2 regions of the Bradyrhizobium sp. BRP19 genome follow, and region 2 is predicted to be linked to the other one. Evidence: riboswitches for the same ligand, from Rfam matches in the RefSeq annotation. Region 2 holds a riboswitch; the other holds the start of a gene.
The links. Region 2 has a riboswitch for S-adenosylmethionine ahead of I6F36_RS17515 (homoserine O-acetyltransferase). Riboswitches for the same ligand answer to the same signal wherever they lie in the genome.
Positions count from the first base shown of each region.

Region 1: it holds a riboswitch for S-adenosylmethionine, as region 2 does, so the genes downstream of both, I6F36_RS18365 (O-succinylhomoserine sulfhydrylase) here and I6F36_RS17515 (homoserine O-acetyltransferase) in region 2, are expected to answer to the same signal.

Region 1 is NZ_JADYVZ010000005.1:178,131-182,544, reverse strand. It holds gene I6F36_RS18370 (SGNH/GDSL hydrolase family protein) at 1-654, shown strand, start outside; gene I6F36_RS18365 (O-succinylhomoserine sulfhydrylase) at 769-1,956, opposite strand; SAM riboswitch at 2,033-2,112, opposite strand; gene I6F36_RS18360 (2'-deoxycytidine 5'-triphosphate deaminase) at 2,224-3,330, shown strand; gene I6F36_RS18355 (hypothetical protein) at 3,525-4,414, shown strand, end outside.
Region 2 is NZ_JADYVZ010000005.1:10,712-15,125, forward strand. It holds gene I6F36_RS17505 (alpha/beta fold hydrolase) at 58-921, shown strand; gene metW (methionine biosynthesis protein MetW) at 1,038-1,700, opposite strand; gene I6F36_RS17515 (homoserine O-acetyltransferase) at 1,703-2,905, opposite strand; SAM riboswitch at 3,000-3,079, opposite strand; gene I6F36_RS17520 (chorismate mutase) at 3,235-4,083, shown strand; gene hisC (histidinol-phosphate transaminase) at 4,118-4,414, shown strand, end outside.

The DNA of each region.
Region 1 (4,414 bases), 170 kb from region 2:
GCCGCCGGCCAGCCCGTCGTCATCGTCGCGTTCGGCTCCTCGTCGACTCAAGGGTTCGGCGCGAGCTCGCCGGAGTTCAATTACCCCAATCGTCTCGCCGCGCAGCTGCGCCGGCACTATCCGACCGCCGACATCAGCGTCATCAATGCCGGCGTCGGCGGCGAGGACGCCCCCGAGATGATGAAGCGTCTGCAGACGCAGGTGATCGACAGGCATCCGGATCTCGTGATCTGGCAAGTCGGCACCAACGCCGTGCTGCGCAATCTCGATCCTGCCGATACGGCCAAGCTGGTCGAGGACGGCATCAGCCGCATTCAGGCCGCCGGCGGCACCGACATCGTGCTGGTCGATCCGCAATATTCGCCGGCCGTCAACCAGCGCAAGGAGAGCGCCGGCAAGATGATCAAGCTGCTCGGCAACGTCGCCGAGCTCCGCAAGGTCGGCATTTTCCCGCGCTTCGAGGTGATGCGCGACTGGCACGAGAACCAGTCGATCCCGGTCGAGGGCTTCGTCATCGCCGACGGCCTGCACATGAACGATTGGGGCTATGCCTGCTTCGCCCAGCTGCTCGGCGACGACATCATCCGCTCCGTCGGCCAGATCAAGCTCGGTGTGAGCGTGCCCGCCGATGTGAGAACGTACCGGCCGATGTGAGAGGGCGCGTAGGGTGGGTTAGGCGAAGCCGTAACCCACCACTGTCTATCTCCGCGGATGCAGCAGAGGTGGATTACGCCTTCGGCTAATCCACCCTACGAGACCTCGCTTCCCTCACGCCTTCTCCAGCGCCGCGGTGAGATCCTCGATCAGGTCATCCGCGTGCTCGAGCCCCGCCGAGAAGCGGATAAATCCCTCGCTGATGCCGAGCGCGGCGCGGTCTTCCGGCTTGAGGCGCTGATGCGTCGTCGTCGCCGGATGCGTGACGAGGCTCTTGGCGTCGCCGAGATTGTTGGAGATCTTGGCAAGCTTCAATTCGTTGAGCACACGGAACGCCGCCGCCTTGCCGCCCTTCACCTCGAAGCCGACCAGCGTCGAGCCGCCGCGCATCTGCTTCTTCACCAGCGCCGCCTGCGGATGATCGGCGCGGCCGGGATAAACCAGCCGCGAAATCTTCGGATGGCTCGCCAGCACCTCGGCGACGCGCGCGGCATTGTCGGTCTGCGCGCGCACGCGCACGCCCAGCGTCTCCAGGCCCTTGAGCAGGACCCAGGCATTGAACGGCGAAATCGACGGGCCGGTCTGGCGCATGAAATTGTGGATGTGCTCGGCGATGAAGGCTTCCGAGGACAGGATGATGCCGCCGAGACAGCGGCCCTGGCCGTCGATGTGCTTGGTCGCAGAGTAGACGACGACGTCGGCGCCGAGCGCGAGCGGGCTCTGCCAGATCGGCGTCGCGAACACGTTGTCGACGACGAGCCGCGCGCCGCCCTTGTGCGCGATCTCGGCAATCGAGGGAATGTCGAGCACGTCCAGCGTCGGGTTGGTCGGGCTCTCCAGGAAGAACGTCTTGGTGTTGGGCCTCAGCGCGCGTTGCCACTGGTCGAGATCGAGCCCGTCGACCAGCGTGGCCTCGATGCCGTAGCGCGGCAACAGGTCCTGGATGACGTAGAGGCAGGAGCCGAACAGCGCACGGGAGGCGACCACGTGATCGCCGGCCTTGAGCGGCGCCAGGATCGCAGTCGTCACCGCCGCCATGCCGGTTGCCGCCGAGCGCGCGGCCTCGGCGCCTTCGAGCTCGATCATGCGGCGCTCGAACATTGCAATCGTCGGGTTGGAATAGCGCGAATAGATGAAGCCGGGATCTTCGCCCTTGAAGCGCGCCTCGCACTCCTCCGCGCTGGCGTAGACATAGCCTTGCGTCAGGAACAGCGCCTCCGAGGTCTCGCCATATTGCGAGCGCAGGGTGCCGGAATGGACCAGGCGGGTTTCGGGGCGATAAGTGGCAGACGACTTCGACATAGGACCCTCTCCGACATGACCGTCGAGGCGAAAACGGTCACAAAAAAACCGGCCTGGATATCTCCACGGGCCGGGATCACAGAGGTCCCCGGCCTGTTTAGCGACTTATTTAACGTGGCTGCAAGCCGGCCGGCTCAAATCACCACGGGATAAGTGATGCTCATATTCCGCAATGCCCTTTCCGTCAAGGCGTCCATCGGATAGCCGTAAAAGACTTGTATTTCCGGCATGTCCGGATGCATTCGGCCCCTGATGAGGACCCCCCGGTTGACGTTCACGGTCGCCGCCGACGCCAATGGTATCCTGCCCGACCGCATGATCGCGGCGATGGCGGAAGAAGGTCTCATCCTGCCCGCCTACGACTTCGTCGAGAGCCAGATCCAGCCGGCGAGCCTCGATCTGCGCCTCGGTGACATCGCCTATCGCGTCCGTGCCAGCTTCCTCCCCGGGCCCGGTGCCACCGTGGCCGAGCGCATCGACGAGCTGAAGCTGCACGAGTTCAGCCTCGCCGACGGCGCGGTGCTCGAGACCAACTGCGTCTACATCGTGCCGCTGCTCGAGAGTCTGGCCCTGCCGCCGGAGATCGTCGCTGCCGCCAATCCGAAGAGCTCGACCGGCCGGCTCGACGTCTTCACCCGCGTCATCGCCGACGGCACCCGCCGCTTCGACATGATCGGCGCCGGCTATCACGGCCCGCTCTACGCCGAGATCAGCCCGAAGACGTTTCCTGTGCTGGTGCGCGAGGGCTCGCGTCTCAGCCAGGTGCGCTTCCGCACCGGCGATGCCATCCTCAATGCCGACGAGCTCGATGCGCTGCACGCCAGCGAGCGTCTCGTCGACATCGACGATGCCGATCTCTCGGGCGGCGTTGCCGTCTCGGTCGATCTCTCCGGCGAGAAGGCGAGCGGCTTCGTCGGCTATCGCGCCAAGCGCCACACCGGCGTCGTCGATGTCGACCGCCGCGCGGGCTACGCGGTGGAGGATTTCTGGGAGCCGATCTCGGCGCGTCCCGACGGCAGCCTGATCCTCGACCCCGGCGAGTTCTACATCCTCGCCTCCAAGGAAGCGGTGCAGGTGCCGCCCGACTACGCCGCTGAGATGGTGCCGTTCGACCCCCTAGTCGGCGAATTCCGCGTGCACTATGCCGGCTTTTTCGATCCCGGCTTCGGCTATGCCGGCGCTGGCGGGCTGGGATCGCGCGCCGTGCTGGAGGTGCGCTCGCGCGAGGTGCCGTTCATCCTCGAGCACGGCCAGATCGTCGGCCGCCTCGTCTACGAGAAGATGCTGGCCCGCCCCGACGCGATGTACGGCCAGCGCATCGGCTCGAATTACCAGGCGCAAGGCCTGAAGCTCAGCAAGCATTTCAGGGTGTAGTGCTAACCTCACCCACCGCTGTCATTCCCCGCGGAGGCGGGGAATCCAGTACGCCGCGGCCTCTCGATTCAAGCATGACCATCTCGGAGTACTGGATCGCCCGCCTTCGCGGGCGATAACACCGAGAGCGCGTCCGGTTGCGTCACCCGATCCGCGATGACACACTCCCGCAAAACAACAAGCCGGGAGCGAACATGACTATCGCACCAGACCTCGCGCAGCACGCGCAATGGAAGCGCTGGCGCGCCGTCGCCGATCTCTATCACGCTTACTTCACCGGGCTGATCCTCACCGTCGTCACGCGCCGCGGCACGGCGGATGCCGCAGAATTCGTCTTCCGCGTGTTTCGTCGCCAGCAGCAGGAGCGTTTCCTGCCGGGGCTCAAAAAGCTCGGGATCGACCATCTGCCGCCGGCGGTCGCGGCTGCGCAATATCACTATCTCTCCAACTGGATCGGCGGCGTGCATGTCGAATACATGTACGAGAGCGACACCAAGGCTTGGATCCGCTATCCGCCGCCGCGCTGGATCTGGAAGGGCACTGCGATCTGTGGCGTGCCGGGCGAAGTCTCACGCGCCATGCTGCGCGGCTGGCACGCCAACAATGGCGCAGCCCTCGGCGATCTCAGGCTCGGCTTCGTCTGCACCAAGCAGAGCGTCGACGGCCAGGACGGGCTCGAAGGCTATTACCATCTCTACGACCATCCGCTCGAGCTCGACCAGCGCCTCGTATTCGCGCGGCACCTGGAAGCGCCTTTGTTCGATGCGAAGACGGCGCCCGCCTTGCCGGTCGCGAGCTGGCCAAGACCGCGGCTGGAAAAGGCCTATCGCAATTACGCGATGGAATATGTCCGCACCGCCGCGCCCGTGATGGTGCAGCTGTTCGGCCCGGAGGATGCCGGCTATCTGCTGCACCTCACCGGCAAGCTGATCGGCATGCAATATTTCAACGAGGTCGCCGCGGCGCTGGTGACGACCCGCGGCAGCGCGCGAGAATTCGCATCGTTCCTGAACGCGCTGCTCGCCGCGCAGGATGATGCGGCCGAGATGACGCAATCGGAAGGCACGTTCGAGATCCGCCAGCA
Region 2 (4,414 bases):
CGACAACAGAATTAACTGCGATCCTCGAACACGGCTTGAAACAGAGGGAAACGGTTAATGCCCCACGCCACGACCAGGGACGGCGTCCGCATCTATTTCGAGGAGGCGGGCCAGGGAACGCCGATACTTTTTCTGCACGAGTTCGCGGCCGACTACACCAATTGGGAGCCGCAGATGCGCTACTTCTCGCGTGGCCATCGCTGCATCACCTATTCGGCGCGCGGCTACACGCCGTCGGACGTGCCTGACGGCGAGGTCTACACCTACACGCATTTCTACACCGATGGGCTTGCGGTGCTCGATCATCTCGGCATCGAGCGCGCGCATCTCGTCGGTCTTTCGATGGGCGCCTATTCCTCGTTGCAGATCGGGTTGAACGCGCCGCAGCGCGCACTGTCGATGACGCTGGCCGGCGTCGGCTCCGGCTCGGAGCTCGAGAACCTGGAGACCTGGCGCACGCAGTGCCGCGCCAATGCCGAGCAGTTCGAGACGCTGGGATCGGTGGAAGTCGCGAAAGTCACGCGCGAGGCGCCGAGCCGGATTCCGTTCCTGGTGAAGGATCCACGCGGGCATGCCGATTTCTACGCCGCACTGGCGCGGCACGATGCCATGGGATCGGCGCGCACCATGCGCGGATTCCAGGGCGGCCGTCCCTCGATCTACACGATGACGGACGCGATCAGAGGCGCGGCAACACCCGCGCTGATCATCTGCGGCGACGAGGACGAGCCTTGCATGGGCGCCAGCCTGTTCCTGAAGAAGCACCTGCCCGCGGCGGGGCTCGCGATGTTTCCGAAGTCCGGCCACGTGCTGAACCTGGAGGAGCCCGCGCTGTTCAACGAGAGTGTCGAGCGGTTCGTGACGCTGGTGGAAGCAGGACGTTGGCCGGTGCGGGACCCGCGGTCGCTGGTTTCCCACTAGCTGTCATTCCGGGATGCGCCGAAGGCGCAGGCCCGGAATCCATCGGGCTGCAGGCGCTGTTGGACGATGGATTCCGGGCTCGATGCTTCGCATCGCCCCGGAATGACGGAGAGAAACTACTTCCCCCCGCCGCGGCTCAGCAAGAACACCGCCTGCTCGCCGAACATGTTCCACACCCACCAGGGCAGGTTCAGCGGCACCGGGCGGCCGTAGAGATCGAGCGCGACCGAGCGCTCCATCTTGACGTTGATCTCGTCGCAGAGCTGCACGAAATCCTTGATGGTGCAGAAATGGATGTTGGCGGTGTCGTACCAGGTCGCCGGCAGATTCTCCGTGCGCGGCATGTGGCCGCCGATCAGGAGCTGGAGCCGCATCTTCCAGAAGCCGAAATTCGGGAACGAGACGATGGCGCGGCGGCCGATGCGCAGCAGGTTCTCCAGCACGACCTTCGGCTGCCGCGTCGCCTGCAGCGTCTGCGACAGGATCACGTAGTCGAAGGCATCGTCGGGATAGTTGACGAGATCGGTGTCGGCATCGCCCTGCACCACCGCGAGCCCCTTGGCGACGCAGCGGTTGACGCCCTCGCGCGACAATTCGATGCCGCGGCCGTCGATGCCGCGGGTCTCCAGCAGCTGAAGCAGATCGCCGTCGCCGCAGCCGACGTCGAGCACCTTCGAGCCCGGCTTGACCATCTCGGCGACCAGCCGATGATCGGCGCGATAATCACCGGATGGCCTGGCGGCAACGCCGTCCAGCGGCAACACTTCCTGCACGGACATCGCTAACGGTCCTCGAGGTTGAGCCCGCGCGCCTTGCCAGCCGATTGCAGGAAGGCGCGGGAGATGTCGAAGAATTCGGGCACGTCGAGCAGGAAGGCGTCGTGGCCGCGATCGGTCTCGATCTCGGCGAATGACACGCGCGCGCTCGAAGCGTTCAGCGCGTGCACCAGCGCGCGCGATTCCGAGGTCGGAAACAGCCAGTCGCTGGTGAAGGAGACCACGCAGAAGCGGGTCTTGATGTCGGCGAAGGCCTTGGCCAGCACGCCGCCATGGTCGGCGGCGATGTCGAAATAGTCCATCGCCCGCGTCAGGTAGAGATAGGAATTGGCGTCGAAGCGCTCGACGAAGGACGAGCCCTGGTAGCGCAGATAGGATTCGACCTGGAAATCGGCGTCGAACGAGAAGGTCGGCAGCTCGCGGTCCTGCATGCGCCGGCCGAACTTGCGGTGCAGCGCCGCATCCGAGAGATAGGTGATGTGCGCCGCCATCCGCGCCACCGCGAGCCCGCGATGCGGATGGATGCCGCGATCGGCATAGCCGCCACCGTGCCAGTCGGGGTCGGCCATCACGGCCTGGCGGCCGAGCTCGTGGAAGGCGATGTTCTGCGCCGAGTGCCGCGTCGCGCAGGCGATCGCCAGCGCGGAGTACACGCGGCTAGGATAGGCGGCGGTCCATTGCAGCACCTGCATGCCGCCCATCGAGCCGCCGACGACCGCAAACAGCGTGTCGATGCCGAGCCGGTCGATCAGCATCGCCTGCGCGCGCACCATGTCCGGAATGGTGATGACGGGGAAGTCCAGGCCCCAGACCTTGCCGGTGGCGGGATTGATCGACGCCGGCCCGGTCGAGCCCATACAGCCGCCGATCACGTTGGAGCAGATGATGAAGTAGTGCTTGGGATCGATGGGTCGGCCGGGACCGACCAGCGTCTCCCACCAGCCCGGCTTGCCGGTGACGGGATGTACGTTGGCGACATGCTGGTCGCCGGTCAGCGCATGGCAGATCAGCACCGCATTGGAGCGATCGGCATTGAGCTCGCCATAGGTCTGGTAGGCGATCTGGAACGGGGTGAGATCGACGCCGCAATCGAGCCGCAGCGGCTGCTCGGCGCCGAAATGCGCAACCAGCGAGCTTGGATGATCCACCTCGTGCGATCGCTCATCGGCGCTGATCGCAGGACTCGGTATCGACTTGACGCTACCCATCTCGGACATCGACCTCGTTTGCGACTGGCTGCTCGACCGCGCCGCTGACATCAGGCCATGAAAAACCCGGCCTGAACGATAGGTTCGGCCGGGATCGGAAGCGTCCCCGGCCTGTTTAGCGAGTTTTTTAACGTGGCTGCAAGCCGGCCGGCTCAAATGACCACGGAACGGGCAAAAGCTACCGTCTTGGGCGGTTTTCGTCAAGTCGCGGCCCGGATCGGCCCAATTCGCCTCTGCCGCAACGCCTGCAAAGCACGTCATTTCTCTTTGCTTTCGCCGCCACGACTGCCTAATCAGGACATCCCCATCGGAACGATCGACGACCAGACATGTCCCAACGTCCGCCCGCGCCACCATCGCTGCAGGAACTGCGCAAGGAGATCGACGCGATTGACGAGGGCATGCATCGCCTCCTCATGCAGCGCGGCGAGATCATCGATCGCCTGATCCAGGTGAAGCAGACCCAGGAGGTCGGCTCGGCGTTCCGTCCCGCGCGCGAGGCTGCCATGATGCGCGAGATCGTGCAGCGTCATCGCGGCCTCCTGCCGCTCGACACGGTCGAGAGCATCTGGCGCGTCATCATCTCGACCTTCACCTATGTGCAGGCGCCGTTCTCGGTGCATGCCGACATCTCGGCCAGCGAGGCGGCGATGCGCGATTCCGTGCGCTTCAATTTCGGCTTCACCGTGCCTTACGTCGCGCATTTCAGCGCACAGGCCGCGGTCGAGGCGGTAGCGAAATCCAAGGGTGATCTGGCAATGGTCTCGGCGACCTCGAGCCGCACGCCATGGTGGCTGGAGCTGGAAGCGGACGGCGCACCGAAGATCATCGCGCGGATGCCCTTCATCGAGCGCGCCGACCATCCGGCCGCCTTGCCGGTGTTCGCGATCTCGCGCGTTGCGGACAGCGCCCTGGTGACGGAGGTCGAGACGTTCAGCGTGCGCGTCTCCGGATGGAACGCCGAGGTCGCCCGCGCGCTGTCGCCGCTCGCCGAGATCGTGGCCGTGCCCGATACCGCCTTCGACGGCGCGGCGCTGCTGGTCTCGGTCACCGGCGCGACCAGCATCGACAAGATCAGGGCTGCCCTGATCGAGGCGGGGGCCTCGGTGCGCTCTGTGGCCCTCGTCGGCAGCCACGCAACGCGCTATACGGTGCCCCCGACCGGGCCGAAATCGTAAAATCGCGAGCAGCCCAGCCTATCCGGAGTCCAAGATGTCCCGCCCCGTGCCGAATCCCGGCATTCTCGATATTGCGCCCTACACGCCCGGCAAGAGCCCGGTGCCGGAGCCGGGCCGCAAGGTGTTCAAGCTCTCCGCCAACGAGACGCCGTTCGGCCCCTCGCCCAAGGCGATCGAAGCCTTCAAGCGCGTGGCGGATCATCTGGAAGACTATCCGGAAGGCACCTCGCGCGTGCTGCGCGAGGCGATCGGCCGCTCGTTCGGGCTCGATCCCAACCGCATCATCTGCGGCGCCGGCTCGGACGAGATCCTCAATCTGCTCGCGCACACC